DNA from 3 places in the Siphonobacter sp. SORGH_AS_0500 genome. Region 3 is predicted to be linked to each of the others. Evidence: riboswitches for the same ligand, from Rfam matches in the RefSeq annotation. Region 3 holds a riboswitch; each other region holds the start of a gene.
The links. A riboswitch is a leader RNA that binds a small molecule or an ion and turns the genes downstream of it on or off. The one in region 3 is predicted to bind S-adenosylmethionine.
Positions count from the first base shown of each region.

Region 1: it holds a riboswitch for S-adenosylmethionine, as region 3 does, so the genes downstream of both, QE357_RS22120 (cysteine desulfurase family protein) here and QE357_RS19325 (O-acetylhomoserine aminocarboxypropyltransferase/cysteine synthase) in region 3, are expected to answer to the same signal.
Region 2: it holds a riboswitch for S-adenosylmethionine, as region 3 does, so the genes downstream of both, QE357_RS23725 (peroxiredoxin) here and QE357_RS19325 (O-acetylhomoserine aminocarboxypropyltransferase/cysteine synthase) in region 3, are expected to answer to the same signal.

Region 1 is NZ_JAVIYT010000006.1:122,245-128,121, forward strand. Features, by position in the region: gene QE357_RS22110 (helix-turn-helix domain-containing protein) at 1-29, opposite strand, end outside; gene QE357_RS22115 (NAD(P)H-dependent oxidoreductase) at 142-747, shown strand; gene QE357_RS22120 (cysteine desulfurase family protein) at 1,146-2,291, opposite strand; SAM riboswitch class I at 2,479-2,580, opposite strand; gene QE357_RS22125 (SGNH/GDSL hydrolase family protein) at 2,817-3,929, shown strand; gene QE357_RS22130 (hypothetical protein) at 3,936-4,082, shown strand; gene QE357_RS22135 (VOC family protein) at 4,218-4,601, shown strand; gene QE357_RS22140 (ATP-binding protein) at 4,663-5,877, opposite strand, start outside.
Region 2 is NZ_JAVIYT010000008.1:87,249-93,125, forward strand. Features, by position in the region: gene QE357_RS23715 (TonB-dependent receptor) at 1-1,726, shown strand, start outside; gene QE357_RS23720 (RagB/SusD family nutrient uptake outer membrane protein) at 1,739-3,214, shown strand; SAM riboswitch class I at 3,422-3,522, shown strand; gene QE357_RS23725 (peroxiredoxin) at 3,718-5,007, shown strand; gene QE357_RS23730 (YceI family protein) at 5,132-5,740, shown strand; gene QE357_RS23735 (protein-disulfide reductase DsbD domain-containing protein) at 5,754-5,877, shown strand, end outside.
Region 3 is NZ_JAVIYT010000001.1:4,587,446-4,593,322, forward strand. Features, by position in the region: gene QE357_RS19310 (polysaccharide biosynthesis/export family protein) at 1-147, opposite strand, end outside; gene QE357_RS19315 (tyrosine-protein phosphatase) at 428-1,345, opposite strand; gene QE357_RS19320 (NeuD/PglB/VioB family sugar acetyltransferase) at 2,058-2,690, opposite strand; SAM riboswitch class I at 2,911-3,028, shown strand; gene QE357_RS19325 (O-acetylhomoserine aminocarboxypropyltransferase/cysteine synthase) at 3,231-4,535, shown strand; gene metX (homoserine O-acetyltransferase) at 4,624-5,877, shown strand, end outside.

The DNA.
Region 1 (5,877 bases), on a different contig from region 3:
TCGGAGTAAAATATTAGGGGATCGTTCATCTTCTTTTCAGATAGTATAGTAATATAAACCTTACTGCTAAGGTTTTGTTTAGTACTAGTTTTTGCGTAGTTAATATAAATACATTTGCGATCATCATATAATTCGAAGCAAATGAAAAATATACTGCATATTATTTCCAGTCCTCAGGATGAAGCCTCAGTCAGTCGAAAACTGGGAGCTGCTATTTTGAAAGAGGTTCAGGAAAAATATCCAATCAATCAGGTAAAGGTTCGCGATTTATATAAAGAACCCGCTCCTCATCTGGATGAATCGCATATTAATGCCTTTTTTACGCCTAAAGAAAATCTCTCACCGGAGCAGGAGCAAAGCATCAAGTATTCGGATGATGCCGTTGCGGAATTAATGGAAAGTGACATCATTATTATGGAAGCTCCCATGTATAATTTCAACATCACGTCTACATTAAAGGCCTATTTTGATCACATAACCAGAGCCGGAATCACGTTCCACTACACGGGTAATGGTTTACTTCCCGAAGGACTTCTGAAAAACAAAAAGGCTTATCTGGCCATCACCTCGGGAGGTGTTTATTCCAAAGGAGAACTCAAGCCGTATGATTTCATTGATACGTACGTGCGTTTCTTTTTAACGTCAATTGGCATTGAAGTGATGGGCGTTTTTCGAGCAGAAGGGCAGGCCATTGTCGGAAAAGAAGTTGCTTTGGAAGAGGGTATTAAAAGCATTACTATCCATTGATGGGTAGTTTCCGTCGCTGCTTTTTCGAATGGATCAAGAACTTGCTTGAGTATATAAGTTTGTAATTTAGGAAGTTGAGTTAGTTTCTTTGTCCCCCGCCAAGAAATGGGCGGGGGGTTTGCTTATTCTTTAGAACGATAGCTTAGAATGTGCCTCAGCACGATGATAACCAGACTGTTTTACTGACGACAAAATACTCGGGAGAAAAGGAAGATCCTTTGCTTCGCTCTAGATGACAGACGCTGATGATAAAGTAGTTAGAAGTCATTTAAGTGTCCCCGGATGAAATCCGGGGACATTCTGAATGACAGATGTTTGGAGCATTTGTTAAAAAAGAAAAGCTGCCAGCATAAGAGTTGGCAGCTTTTCTTCGAAGATGTTTTCAAACTGGGAATGCTTTACGAAGCCAGACTAACTTCCTCAGTCTGATACAATTCACTAAGGATAGACAAGACTTCGTTGATTTCTTCAAACGTATTATCCGCTCCGAAGGAGAAACGAACGTTTTCTTTCCCAAAACTGGTGGGAATTTCCTGTAGTACGTGTGAGCCTCCGGCGAGATTGGAACAGGCACTACCACCGGAGACGGCAATGCCGCGAGCATCCAGGGCTTCTACCAATGAGCAGGGGCCGTCGAGAATAGGGAAGGCGACGTTAATTAATCCGGGTAAACTTTCCTCGAGGCTTTGACATCGACCATTAAACAAAACCCCGGGGATTTGCCGTTGGATTTCGTCGATGAACTGTTGTTTCAATGAATTCAGATGGGCGATGTTCTGCGTTTGATGGGTTATCGCCAGCTCCAGAGCCTTAGTTAATCCCACAATGCCGGGAATATTTTCGGTTCCTCCGCGTTGCCCCCCTTCCTGTCCGCCGCCGCTGATAAAGGCGGGCAATCGGTGTCCCTGACGGGCAAACAAAAATCCTACGCCTTTAGGACCACGAAATTTATGAGCCGAAGCCGTCGCAAAATCAACCGCATGCAGGTTTACGGGCACTTTACCGATGCTTTGAACGGTATCCGTATGGAAATAAGCTCCGTAGTGTTGAGTTAACGAATGCACTTCTTCCAAATCCAAAAGCGTACCTAGTTCGTTATTGGCGTGCATGAGGCTGACGAGTCCGTTGGGATGCTTCTCCAGCCACTGGGTTAAATCAGGAATGGATACCCGACCCTGCTCGTCTAACTGGACGTAATGAACTTGAATGAGCCCCGCCTGTTCCAACTGTTTCAGCGGCAAAAGCACGGCTTTATGTTCAATCTTCGAAGTAAGGACGTGGCGGATGTTAAAGTGCTGAATGCTACTTTTTAAAGCAAAATTGTCAGCTTCGGTACCGCCAGAAGTAAAGATAATTTCTTCGGGAGTAATGTTCAGTAAATCAGCAATTTGCCGACGACTCGATTGAATTACTTTTTTCGCTTCCCGGCCCGCCCAGTGATTCGAAGAGGCGTTGCCAAAATGTTGCGTAAAATAGGGTATGATGGCTTCCAGAACAGCAGGAGACAAAGCGGTAGTCGCGGAGTTATCTAAATAAATACTCATGGTATAAAAGAGCTGATGAAGGGTGAATGAATGGACACATAAGGAGCACAGGTATCAAATAAACCTGAGCGACGCTTGGTAATGAAATGAAACTGAGTCTCGTGACAAACGAGAGAAAGCCTTAACTCATCAGTAATGAGCAGGCCGATCGGTTCCTTAGATTGGGGAGGAATGACATGGCATATGGGGTTTATAGTTCCTAAAAATGTTAGGCAGGTTAGCACTGATTCCGCGTCGGAAAGTTGCTAAGGATTCGTCGAGCCTGTCTCTCCTCCTTTCTGTATAAGCCCCAACTACCAATGGTAATTGAAGACAATGCAAAGTAAAGTAGGGGAATTTAATAAAACAAATAAAATCTATAGAAATGGTAGATTAATAATACTGTTAACACTTCTTGTTGTGCTATTGCTCTGTAAAATAGATGATTACTAAAAATTATTTTTCTAAAATCAACTTACCATTAGTAAAATAGTCATTGCTATGATTCATTACGTAGGTTTAGGCAACCGAAAAAACTAGTTACCTATGAAGTCATTGCTGAGAATCATTACGCTTTTCTTCTGTTTTCCGACCTTGGTATTCTCCCAAAAAAGTGCATTGGAAAATGCCACGCTACTTCGTGCCAGGGAAGGGTTACCTTTCTTTTTTGAAAAAATAAAAGCTGGAAAGCCGATCATGGTAGGATACCTAGGTGGTAGCATTACTGAAGCCGGAAAAGGCTGGCGGGAGCAGTCACTGAGTTGGTTACAGAAAACCTATCCGCAGGTTCCCTTTCGGCAGATTAATGCGGGAGTTGGAGGAACGGGCTCGGATTTAGGTGTTTTTCGGGTGCAAACTCAGGTGCTCGATCAGAATCCTGATTTGGTTTTCGTAGAATTTGCTGTAAACGATAACGGTAAAAAGCCAGAGCAGATTTACAAAGCCATGGAAGGAATCGTTCGAAAAACCTGGCGGCAAAATCCTCATACCGATCTCTGTTTCGTATACACCTTAACGGCAGATCTGGCCCCAACTTACCAGCAGGGAAAACTGCCAGCTTCGGCTTTAGCCATGGAACAAATTGCGGAATATTATGGAATTCCCAGCGTTTGTCTGGGGCTGGAGGTGGCAGCTTTGGCCCAGCAAGGTAAGCTGATTTTCAAAGGCAAACCCGAAGATGCACCGGACAAAATTGTGTTTTCAGCCGATAACGTGCATCCTTATCCCGAAACAGGGCATCGGTTATATACGGAAGCCCTGGCAAAAGCTTTGAAGCAAATGGCGGACCTGAAAGTAACGCCACAAAAGCGGGCTTTAGCTAAACCTTACGTGAATGATAACTGGGAAGCGGCCCGTATGATCGCAGTGGACGAATTGAAAAAACAGGGGAACTGGACGACAATTACTCCCGATACGGATTCCGTGGCTTTGGCTTTGCAGCAGCGGTTTTCGAGCTTAATAAAATCCAGCACGCCGGGTGATTATCTGGAAGTAAAAATGAAAGGTCTGGCTTGCGGGTTGTATGATGTGATGGGTCCGGGAACGGGTCAGTATAGTATGGAAGTGGATCAGGACTTCAAACAAACCATTTCCCGGTTCGATGCTTATTGTACAGATTATCGCTCGAATTTCTTCGTTGTCCCTACATCGCCGAATTAGACGCATGTGATTCGATTTAAAGTTTCGGACGAAAAAGTGGATAAAGCCGCCATTCTTAAGACCCGAAACCAGGTTATGAATGATCCGTCACGCTTTCAGGAAAATGCCTGTTATGCAGGGAAGTTATTACTGGTGGGTGAAATAGTGCCGTAATGGAAATAACCGTTCCATAAGCGAAACGCGAGAGAAGTATTCAAATAAATTCACAAGGAAGTCATTCCTGCTGACATAAGGCTGTCATGGATGGGGTAGACCTTTGGATCCATTCTCACTAAAACGCAAATGGATATGTCTATCAAAATGAACGCCGGAATTATTACTTCCCGCTTAGCCGAGACGAAACGTTTTTATCAGGAAGTTTTTCAGTTTGGGATTACGTTCGAAAACGATTTTTTCGTGCTTATGCATACGCCTGACCGCAAAGCCGAAATCAGCTTTATGCTACCGGAGCATCCTTCGCAACATCCTTTATTTCATCCTGAATTTGACGGTAAAGGTGTTTTCCTAACACTGGAAGTGCCTAACGTAGACGAAGCATACGAGAAAATCAAAGATCTGAAGATCCCGATTGTTATTGAGTTGCGAGACGAACCCTGGGGTGACCGTCACTTTGCCTTTACGGATCCCAATGGAATTGGAATTGATGTTGTCACTCATCATGCAGTTGAATAGATTTTCAATAAAAAACCCGGTTCAGGTCTTACGCTGAACCGGGTTTTTTATTGAAAACTTATTACTTGGGTAAGAACACGCGAAACGTAGAACCCTGCTCTAATTGACTTTTGGCAGTAATAGCACCGCCGTGGTTGGCGGCTACTTTTTCGCAAATGGCTAAGCCCACTCCAGTACCCGCGAACTCAGTCTTGCCGTGTAAACGTTGGAAAACCTGGAAAATTCGCTTCAAGTATTTCTCATCGAAACCTATTCCGTTATCGGTAACGTCGATGCAGTAATAATGAGAGGTATGTTTGGTCGGTTTAATAAGAGTCGGTAGCTCGGTATGGTCAATTACCTTTGAATGAACATGGATCTGCGGATAAACGTCGTCCTTACGGAATTTTATGCCGTTAGATAACAGGTTCTGAAAAAGCTGATGCAGTTGGGAAGCATCCCCCATAACGGTTGGAAGACTCGAAACGTGTATCTGGGCAGAGGCTTCCTGAATGGTAACTTCGAGATCATTGATAACCGTTTGCAGAACCTCATTCAAAGGTACCGGATGGGCTGAAATCTGCTGGGTCGTGATTTGCGAGAAACTCAATAAATCCCGGATCAGCGTGGACATACGCCCCGCTGCGGTTTGCATTCGATCCAGGTAGATGATGCTGTCGCCTAAATCTTCACTATGCTGTAATTTTAATAAGGTACTGAACGACTGTATTTTACGAAGGGGTTCCTGTAAGTCGTGCGAAGCGATGTAGGCAAATTGCTGTAATTGTTCGTTCGACCGTTGTAAATCATACACGGATTCCTGCAATTCTTTCGTTCGTTGCTGTACCTGCTCGTCGAGCTCGTTCGATAAGTCACGATAGCGGGCTTCGCTGGCCTGTAAAGCCCGGTTAATCAATATAATATCCGTTACTTCCGTACAAACTTCCAGCACACCCGTTTGTCTATTACCTTCATAATAAGGCGACAACAGAAGGTTGAAATAACGAACCTCAAGCATTCCATTTTTTAATAAAGGAATTTCCAGAGCATAGGCCTGATCGGGTTCGCCGGTTTGATAAACTTTCCGACAGCGTTCCACAAAATCCTGCCCTTTTAGTTCGGGCAGGGCTTCCAGCAGGGGTTGACCAATTAAATCATTTTCCCGCTGAATGAGCGAAAGCATGGTTTGATTGATCAGTTCAATGGTTAATTCTTCACCTTTGACCAGCATCATCGCCACCGGAGCCTGCTGAACGAGGTTACGTAAACGAATTTCGATCTGGCGACGAGACTGATT
Region 2 (5,877 bases), on a different contig from region 3:
AATCATCAAAGGGCTGAACATCCGTACTCAATATGGGATTGATCGGTTGAGTGTAGTCGATGAATCGTATGAAAGTCCGCTTACTCCTCCCGGCGTATTTGTGGGTGGCAGTGCGACCAGCCGTTATCGCAATAACTACCGTTGGAACTGGCAGAATACGGCTCAATACGATTTTTCATTGGCTGGAAAGCATAATATTTCTTTGTTAATCGGCAATGAACAGCAACTTTCTACAGTGGACCGTTGGGGTTTAAACCGAACGAACCAGTCCGATCCACTTTTCAGGAGTGTCAAGGGGAACTTCGTAAATACAGTTCCGGTGAGCATGGCTCAAACGGAAAACTTCCTGTTATCCTATTTCGGACGTTTGAATTATGATTTCGGTAAAAAATATTTCGCTACTCTTAACTTCCGTCGGGACGGCTATTCAGCTTTTGCGAGTGGTAAAAAGTTTGGTAACTTCTACGGTGCTTCGCTGGGGTACTCCATCTCAGATGAAACTTTCTGGGCGAATTCAGCCATCAGTCGAATCGTAAGTTACCTGAAATTCCGGGGTAGCTACGGTCTGGTTGGGAATAATCAGGGCATTAATGACTATGCTTCGCTGCAATCCTACGCGGCTGGTTTACAGGGCGATTCCCCTACGCTTTATTACGATCAGGCGGGAAACCGAAGTCTGTCCTGGGAAACCAGCAAGAAAACTGATTTTGGATTTGCTTTTGGCTTACTCAATGATCGCATTACCGGAGAAATCGCCTATTACCAAAACGATGTGGATGGCCTGATTCTCAATGTTCCGCAGGCATCTTCCAAAGGGATTCCCTCCAATTCTCTGTTACTCAATATTGGATCGATGCAAAATACCGGGCTGGAGTTCAGCGTACAGGCCCATGCCGTTCGTACGGATGAGTTCAGCTGGAAAATCAATGCGAATGTAACGACGCTGAAAAATAAGGTCATTAGCCTGAATGGAGATAACCAGCGGATAATCAACGGTGAAAACGTAATTGAAATTGGAAAATCGGTTTCCAGTCTCTGGGCCGTTACTACGCTGGGGGTTAATCCTGAAAATGGTCGCCGTTTATTCCAGAAAGCCGACGGAACCGTGGTTCAATACGATCATTCGGCCTCCGCATCCCAACGATGGACGACGCTGGAAGGCACGTCCGTATCTGCTGCAACGACGCTGGCCGACGGTAGAAATCAAGGCCCGGCTTTGCCAAAATGGTACGGCGGATTTGATAACACGTTTACCTACAAAAACTTCGATCTGGGTTTATTCCTGCAATTCTCGGGAGGTAATAAGGTTCTGAACGGCACCAAACCTGGAACTCGTGATCAACGCGGCTACAACAACAGCACGGATCTCCTCGACCGCTGGACACCGAATAATAAAGATGGGAAATTACCACGGGCGGTTTACGGAGATAACATTTCCAACGGCGGAGCGGCTATCTCCATTTCCGAAAATATTGAAAAAGGCGATTTTGCTCGTCTGCGGAATGTTTCGTTGGGGTACAAAATCAATCCAAATGTTCTGAACCGCCTTCATGTATCGAGTGCCCGCGTGTACGCTCAGGTGCAGAATGCTCTGGTTTTTACGAAGTACAGCGGTTATGATCCCGAATCTACGGTGAATGGAAACAGCAATACGGGTCCCGGCGTGGACCGGAATGCATTGGGACAAACCCGTACAGTATCCCTCGGTATTACTATTGGCTTTTAACCCTTCCTGATTATGAATCACTTACTCAAACATACGTCCCGCGTACTAGGCCTTGGAATCGTACTTGCACTTTCTTCCTGCAACGAAGACAAACTAGAACCCACACCCACTACGTTTTTCACCGACATTGTCGTTTTCGATACACCTGCCCGCATTGCCCAGCAGGTGAACGGGTTATTCAGTTCTTCGTCCATTAAATCAGGAGCCTTTCTAGGAGGGCGTTATCACATTTATAGCGATATTCAGGGAGAAGAATTCCTGAATGTCAAGGCCAACCAGGGTACTGGTTTTAACGTGTGGAGCTTTACACAAAACGAATCGCAGACGGGTGGCATCTGGGACGCGGCTTATGCTTCTATTAATAAAGTTAACGTATTTCTAAAAGGTCTGGATGATAACGCCAGCAAATTCGTACCTCCTACGTTTCCAGCCAACTATGACCAGCAAGTGCTAAAATACAAAGCCGAAGCTCGGTTCGTGAGAGCGGTGGCTTATTTCTACGTACTGCAGTTTTATGCCCGGTCGTATGGGGCAACTTCTAATGGTTCCAGTCCGGGCTTGCCGCTTCGGCTTCAGGCTGAAACCAATGCAGCGAATAACGATCTGGCCCGGAGTACGGTGGCCGAAGTTTACGCTCAGATTATTGAGGATTTGAATTTCGCCGAGCAGAACCTTCCGTTAAATTATACCGATGAATTGACCAATGTCTCGCATCCGCATCGGAATTCGGCAATTGCGTTTAAAACGAAAGTTTATCTGGCTCAATCTAAATGGGATGACGTAATCCGGGAAGCCGACAAGATTGTCTCCGCTTCTGCTCCCTTTACGGCCACCACGGGCGTAAAGCATGCCTTGCAAGCCAATATTGCTTCGGTCTTTGCCGTACCGCAAACCACAACGGAAAGCATCTTCTCGCTCGTTTTCACCAATCAGGACAACCCAGGAACGCAGAATCAATTTGGCTTTTACTACCTGCCGACAGGTAACAGGGAGTATTACCTGAACCCGGCAGGAATTCTGGGCGAAAGCACCTGGAAATCGACCGATGCCCGCCGCCAGTTTGTGGTTACTTCGGGCGGGCAGCAGTGGTTATCGAAATACTCGAGTCCGTCGCCTTATACCGACAAAGCTCCGATTATTCGCTACGCGGAAGTGCTATTGAACCTTGCTGAGGCACGAACCCGCTCGACCAATTCAGTAGATGCCCGAGCCGTTCAGTTGCTGAGTGCCGTGCGATCAAGGTCGGATGCTTCTACGCAGTGGACTACCGCCAGCTTTCCTAATGCCAGTGCTTTGCTGGAAACGATTCTAAAAGAACGCCGCATTGAGTTTTTAGGCGAAGGCTTACGCTCTATTGACATTTACCGGCAGAATCTAACGTTTCCAGCAAAAGGCACTGTACCGGCCATCGTACCGAGCGATCCTACATATGTATGGCTCATTCCAGCCAGTGAGTTAACCGCTAATAAGCTAATGACCCGTAATTAATCACAGGCAGCAGGCATTTGTTCAAGCTAGATGCCTGCTGCCTAATCTAACTTCAATTCTCAATCTACTGATTGACAAATGATTAATAGGTTTGGCTAAAAAAATAAACGTTATTAGTCTATAAAATCTATAGATTTATTTGGATAATGTATTTTCACGTATATATCTTTGCAGAGTCTTCAATTACTTCCCTGCAAAAGTAGTTGCGGCTTATAAAGAAAGGTGGAGAGACAGGCTCTTTGAATCCTTAGCAACTTTCCTGAACGGAATCAGTGCTAACCTGCCTATTGAATTAGGAACTATAAACCCAACAACCAACCATGAACGCTAAGCTATTCGCCTGCAATGCTCGCTGCTGCACCTGCTGCTGCTGAGATCCGTCCAACCTCAACTAATCACGAAAGTCATTTGCATCTGCCTGCCTGCACTGGTGTTTATGCTTTCTTTCTCTGCACACGTTTCAACGCGAGTGCATTTCCTAACTATTTCTAACACATCTATTTATGAAAATGAAAGCCATTTCATTCCTGAAAGGCACGGCCCTTACCTTGTCCGTACTCAGTGGTTTTTCTTCGCAGGCTCAGCAAACTCAATTCCCGAAAGAAGGCGTTTGGCGGGGCGTTTTCACCATTAACGAACAGAAGGTTCCCTTTAATTTTGAAGTAAAGGGTAATAAAGCCGAAGACGCTACTTTCACCCTCATCAATGGCACCCGTCAGGATCACTTCCACGTCAAACAAACGGCTTCTGATTCTTTATTTATTAAAATGAATACGTACGATGCCGCACTGGTAGCTAAGGTTCACCCCGACGGCCACCTCACGGGTGAATACCGCAGTCTGGTGCCCAGCTTCCGGGGTAACTCGCTGCCTTTTACGGCGGAATACGGTAAGTCTTACCGATTCGTTGAACCCGGTAAAGACATTGCCCCAGCGGCTAACCTGAGCGGTAAATGGGAAATCAAACTCATTAGTAAAGAACCGGTTGCGAATCAGGTCGCTTTACTCGAACAAAAGGGGAATAAACTGACGGGCGTGATCATGACGGTCGTGGGTGATTCCCGTGAACTGGAGGGGACTGTTCAGGGAAATGAATTTGTTCTTTCGGGCTTCACCGGGCCTAATCCCGTATTGATCAAAGGAAAAATCAACGAGGACAAAACCTTATCCGCCGAAATTGATCGTGGATTATACGTCACTCAAAAGCTGGAGTGGACGAAAAACAAAAAGGCAGAACTTCCGGATCCCTATGCTCTGACTCAACTGAAGGAAGGTCAGAATAAACTGGATTTCACTTTCCCCGATCTGAATGGAAAAACCGTAAAACTGAGCGATGCCAAATACAAAGGCAAAGTAGTTATCGTGGAAATCATTGGGACCTGGTGCCCCAATTGCACAGATCAGACGGCTTTTCTTTCCCCCTGGTACAAGGCCAATAAACATCGCGGCGTAGAAGCCATCGCGGTTGGTTTTGAACAGAAAGATGATCTGGAATACGCCAAGTACACACTAGGTAAACTGAAAGAGAAATACGGTATTGAATACGACATTCTCTTCGGTGGTATTGCGGATAAAAAACTGGCTTCCGAGAAATTCGCGGCCCTCAATAAAATGATGGCGTTCCCAACAACGATCATCATTGGTCGGGATGGAACCGTGAAGCAAATCCACACGGGTTATACCGGGGAAGTAACGGGGAAATACTACAAAAACTACGTGAAGAAGTGGAATAAAGACCTGGACAAATACATTGCTGAAGAAGCTCCGGCCAGCAGCGATGTGGCCGCACGATAATCGTTCGATCGTCAAAGTTGATTTGCCATGTATTCGAGTATCGGGTAGTTTACCCGATACTCCTTAAAAAACCATAATTCGCTACTAATCAGCTACATTTACAAAAACCTAAACAAAACTTGTCATGAAAAAAGTACTCGCTCTCCTCGCCCTTGCGTCATTCGCATTTACAAAGCCTCAGGCTACGGTTACTTACAAAGTAGATACCCAGAAAAGCACTATCGTATGGAAAGGTAAAAAAGTGACCGGTGAACACTATGGCAACGTTACCCTTACCAGCGGCACCCTAATTGCTGATAATGGTAAGTTGAAAGGCGGTTCGTTTGAAAGCGATCTTCGCACGCTGACGGTTACAGATTTAAAAGATCAGGAATACAACCAGAAGCTAGTCAATCACCTCAAAGGGGATGATTTCTTCGCGGTTGACAAACACCCTAAATCAACCTTTGTGATTACGTCGGTAACCCCACAGGCAGCGGGTCAGGTGCAGGTCAAAGGGAAGTTAACCATCAAGGGCATTACGCAGGAAGTAAGCTTTCCCGCCACGGTAAAGGCTGATAAAAACCAGTTAACGGCATCAGCTAAAATTCCGGTAGATCGTACCAAATACGACATCAAATTCCGTTCGACTAATTTCTTCGAAAATCTGGGTGATAAAGCCATCCACAATGACTTTGAACTGGATGTAAACTTAGTCGCTAACGCGGGCGGCACGGCTTCGGCGAGTCGATAATCTTTCCTTGTTTATGAGAAAAATTTTTACCGGGCTAGTCGTTTTACTAGCCAGTGTGACCTCGCTATGGGCTCAGGAAAGCGTTCAGCAACTCGAATGGGATTATTCGCTATCGAAGACCGCTCTCCAGCCCGGTG
Region 3 (5,877 bases):
GCTATCAACGGTTGTATTAGGGCCGTCCTGAAAAAGAGCTAGGTTTTTCGAGGATACACAACCGGAAAGCAGTAGGGCAAGGACGGATAATGAAGCAAGATTCTTCACTAAAGATACCCGATCCCGGCGGATTGATCTGGTAGACATATAAAGCTTAAAATAGTGCAAAATGGCGGCGAACTCTGAACTCTTTTTCAAAGAAAATACAATTTTTCGTGAACAACTAATTTTAGAAGGGGTAAACCTGAAAAAAATATAATTTACTATCAAAAATCAATTAAAATCGCTAATTACTCAGTATTTTCAACTATTTTTTCAGAATTCTTCAAAATAAATATAATGATAACACAACATTTACATAACAATCCGGTCCTATGGCCAAGCTAGGAATAGTACTAACTTGGTAAAATCCTATTTCTTGTTATAATCATAACAACTTAGAATTCTGCAATGGTTGCTGAGTTAATTGCTTGAATTCTGGCAAGGAAAAAATCTTCTCGAATCGGGGTAAATCCGCTGGCCGATGCAGATCACTACCTATAAAGTCTACCCAGCCTTTTTGCAATAGGATTTTTCCTTGTCGACGGGCCTGCTCTCCATACTTGCCCGTAAGTGACATTGCATTGAGTTGTAGCAAACAACCAGCCTCTCGGTGATGGGCTAGTTCGGCTTCAAAATTTTTATAATATTTATACCGCTCCGGATGGGCCAGGATGGGCGTGTATCCCGCCGACTGAATGCGAAAAATTAAATCTGAGAGATGCAGCGGAGCCGAAGACCAGGCCGTTTCTACTAATATATACTTTTCTGGGCCAAAGGTTAACACTTCCCGGCTTTTTAATAAATCAAGGAAAAAATCATCAAGAAGGTATTCGGCGGCTACTTCAATCGTTAGGGGGAGGTTATGCTCCCGTACCAGGGACTGCAATTGCTCCTGACCCTCAAGTAAATGATGGTATTTGTTAGGAAACCAATCTCGGCTGACGTGGGGCGTAGTTACTACTTTAGTTATACCCCATTCGGAAAGTTGTTTTAAACAGGCCAGGGTTTCCTCCCAGGATGAAACTCCGTCATCTACTCCTGGCAGAAGGTGTGAATGTATATCAACTTTCCAAAAGCAGTCTTTAATGGGCTCTTCCAGATCGGGCTGTTGCCCTGTAAAAAAGCGGTTTTTCAAACGCTGCCATATACTCGTAGAACTCATTGACTTTTCAGTAGTGGGGACGGGGGGCACACTTGTATTAGGAGTCTCAGGAGCCATTTTAGCTTCTATCTGAGCACCCGCACGCAAACGAACTTCGTTTTTTTCAGATAGCGAAACTACTTCATCAAATTCCGTATTCATAATTGTAGCGGTGTATTAAGGTGGAATAGTCTCGGTAAAATCGACCTGTTACCCTAAACTGAGCTACCTGTTCAACAAAAAGCAAGATCAGTTTTGACTATCACGCTGATAGGTTTCAAACACTTATCAATTCTATTAGAACAGAACTAATAATCTTTTCGAAACCAATTCTACCTAAATTAGAGTCTATAAAGAATATATACAAGGATAATTCAACTTTGTTTAGAATTGCTGAACGAAATTCCAAAAGATAAATACGAGAAAATCTACTAGATGGATGTCATTTCAAACGTTTCATCGAAAAAAATTACATTCTTATAATTCATTTTTTTTATAGTAGCAAAGCTAAATAAGTCTTCAAAAAATTATACCATACGAAATGTTAACTACACTAATTTTAAGAGTAAAAACACTCATTAACAATTCATTAATTAGCTTAAAGCACCCATATTTTCATAAACATTACCAAATATTAGCAAAATAGTTCAATTATATTTTTTATATTTCAAGACTTCTTTATTCGCTTCTTTTAATTTCTATAACTCTTATAACTTATGTTAAGCTCATAGAGGTGGTAGAACGAAGAATCTATAAACCCAGTTTTGCACTATACCTAGAATAGTGAAGCTGTCTATTAATACATGTAGCAACAAAAAGGGGCCCGGTTACATGCGTTAAACCGGACCCCTTTTGATAAAATCGAGATCGTACTTTATACCTTTTTAGCCGGATTACCGAAGACCGTAGCACCCGCCGCGACGTTTTCAATGACGACAGACCCCGCTCCGATTCGGGCATTTTTCCCAATTTCGACGCCGCCTACAATCGTTACGCCAGAACCAATGAAAGTGTTTTCTCCCACTTTAGCTCCCATTCCGATTACACTCCCCGCTCCTACCTGAACAAAGTCTTCCAGGACAGTTTCGGTATCAATGATAACTCCGGCGTGGAGAATACAGTGGTTACTCACTTTGGAAAACGTCTGAACAATAACGCCAGCCGCAATCAGATTTCCGTGGCCGATGTGAGCATCTTCCGAGATAATGGCCGAGGGATGTACAGCATTAACAGGCTGCGTCTGGCGAGTTTCGTGCAGGTACTCAACCAGTGTTTTGCGTTCGGTCCGATCTTCTACTGCTATAAAAGCTTCACATTTATTTCCAATGAGTTCAGTAAATCCTTCATCGTCAGTCGCTGAAAAGACTGATACCTCACCAATTTCGGTTCCGTGCAGGCTCGTTTCGTCTTCTAGAAACCCGTACACAATGACGCCGTTGCGATTAAAAATATCAAGAGCCGTTTTACCCAAAGCTTTGGCTCCAAAAATAAGGACGGGGTTTTCCATAACGTATGCGTGTCAGTACATCAACTGACGTTTTTTACAAAAGTAGCAGATCAGCATGGGAAAGTTCACTCCTGATAATTATCCCCTGCCTTTTCGTTACTGATTTTGCGTGAATCAAAGTAATTATAACCCCCAATGAACAAAAAACGATCCGGCTCTTTCCACATTTGCCTATTCCTTTTTAAGTTTGCCTTTGAAAAGTCAGCCCGTTCCAGATGCTGACTTATCGAGAAGCGGGGAGAGACGGGCTCTGTGAACCGCTGGCAACCTATTTTCAACGAGGTGAAAACAAGGTGCTAATTCCTGCCCTGGGGAAGGTCTCCGGGGAGAGATAAGTAAAGCGAACTTTCATGCACCGGACGACCCTTTTATTGGGGGCTGCTATTCTGCCCTCTTTTTCCATCTCAGATTTCCTGACTCTTAGTTCATCCGCCTACGCAGGGGGCACTTCTTCTTGTTGTGGATTGCATGCAGAAACGATTCGTTTCAAACACTTACTCTAAACTCTATCTTTTATTCACGCATTAATTCTGCAACAACATGTCTGAATTACGTTTTGAAACGCTCCAGTTACACGCTGGCCAAGAGATTGACCCAACCACTAAGGCCCGGGCCGTTCCTATTTATCAAACCACGGCTTATCAGTTCGATGATTCCGCTCACGGAGCCCGGCTTTTTGCCCTTCAGGAATTTGGGAACATTTATTCACGCATTATGAACCCCACCCACGATGTGTTTGAAAAACGCATAGCGGCATTGGAAGGCGGCGTGGCAGCCCTTTCGGTGGCTTCGGGGCATGCGGCTCAGTTTATTGCCATCAATAACATTACTACCGTTGGCGATAACTTTGTAACGACTTCCTATTTATACGGCGGCAGCTATAACCAGTTTAAGAATTCCTTTAAAAATATTGGCGTTGAAGCCCGTTTTGCTGAAGGCGATAAAGTCGAATCATTCGAACGGCTCATTGACGATCGCACCAAGTTCCTGTATCTGGAAACTATTGGTAACCCTGGATTTAACATTCCCGATTTTGAAGCCTTCGCAGCCCTGGCTAAGAAGTATGATCTGCCCATTATCGTAGATAATACATTCGGAGCAGGCGGGGCCATTGCTCAGCCTCTTAAGCACGGAGCCCACGTGGTTGTTAGCTCGGCTACGAAGTGGATCGGCGGTCACGGTACTTCTATGGGAGGGGTTATTATCGACGGCGGCACCTATAACTGGGGCAATGGAAAGTACCCTCAGTTTACCGAACCCTCACCAAGTTACCACGGTCTGGTATTAAATGATGTATTCGGCTTTAATGGTCCTTTCGGTAATATTCAGTTCATCATTCGGGCCCGGGTAGAAGGACTTCGGGATTGGGGACCTTCTCAAGCTCCTTTCAACAGCTTCTTACTATTGCAGGGACTCGAAACGCTTTCGCTTCGCGTAGAGCGGACGAACGAAAATGCTCTGGCTCTGGCGACCTGGCTGGAAAACCATCCGGCAGTAGAATATGTGAATTACCCCGGTTTGGCGAGTAGTCCCTACCACGCCCTGGCTCAGAAGTACTTAACCCGTGGCTTTGGCGGCGTGTTGACCTTCAAGCTTAAAGCGGGAAAAGAAGCGGCAGATCAGTTAGTTAATTCCTTAAAACTGATTAGTCACCTGGCTAATGTGGGCGATGCGAAAACGCTCATCATCCACCCCGCCAGCACGACGCACTCCCAGCTTTCAGCCGCCGAGCAAGCTACGGCGGGCGTAGAACCGGGATTACTCCGAATTTCGCTGGGTTTTGAACACATTGAAGACATTAAGGCGGACCTAGAGCAGGCCATTCAGGCCGTTTCAGGTTCCTAGCCTCCAGGGTCGGGGCTTTGGCTCCGACCTTATTTCACTCGATTTGCATACTGACTTACTTGAAAGTCCTTAACTGATTGCTTACGCTTTGTCTGAGTTACAACTATTTCATTACCCGCATCCTTTTGACTTAGAATGCGGACAGACCCTACCCGAAATTCAGGTAGCTTATCATACCTTTGGAAAGCTTAATGACCGGGCCGATAATGCCGTCTGGATTTGTCATGCCCTCACGGGAAATTCAGACGTTACTGAGTGGTGGAGCGGATTAGTGGGCGAAGGAAAGCTATTAGATACCCGACAGTATTTCATTATTTGTGCGAATGTGCTGAGTTCGGCTTATGGTTCTACCTCGGCCTTATCAGTTAATCCGCTTACGCAGGAACCTTATTATCAGGATTTTCCGCTCGTAACCATTCGTGATGTTGTTAAAAGTCTGGATTTACTACGGGAGCATTTGCAGATTCAGCAGCTTTGCATGCTCGTAGGTGGATCGCTTGGCGGACAGCAGGCTCTGGAATGGGCCATTCAGAAACCCGAGCTTTTCAAGCAACTGATTCTTATTGCTACTAACGCCCGGATGTCACCCTGGGGTATTGCCTTCAATGAATCCCAACGGATGGCTATTGAGGCCGATCAGACCTGGCAGGAACGCCGGGCCGACGCAGGTACTGCGGGCATGAAAGCCGCCCGGGCTACGGCCTTGCTGAGTTACCGCAGTGCGGTGATGTACGAGTATACGCAAGCCCGCGAAGAATCGGTAATTGATCACTACCGGGCTAGCTCTTACCAGCGATATCAGGGCGAAAAAATTGCCTCACGATTCAACGCTTTCTCTTACTATAGTTTGTCGCGAATGATGGATTCGCACGATGTGGGAAGAAACCGAGGCGGAGCTATGGCGGCTCTTAACCGAATTAAAGCCCAGACACTAATCATTGGTATTCAATCGGATGTCTTGTTTCCGGTGGAAGAACAGCGGTTTTTAGCTCGGTACATTCCCCAGGCTGAATTGACTGAAATTGATTCTTTGTATGGTCATGATGGATTTCTTGTGGAAAATGAACTCATGACTAAAACCATTCGTACCTGGGAATTATCGAACCGATTGGAACCTGAAGTAGAAGAAGAAGAACTTATCGTTCGGGATCGTGTACAGGTGGATGTTCGCAAAGGTGTCCGTGAATACATTGCCGTGGAGAATATTTCGTTCCTGGCTACTCCCTACACCATTCATCTCATCAACGGCAACCGAATTGAGTCAGATACGGTGCTGGATAAAGTGAGTTTGGCTTTACAGGAAAACTACGATTTTACCTTACTGAGTCCGCATCTACCGCAC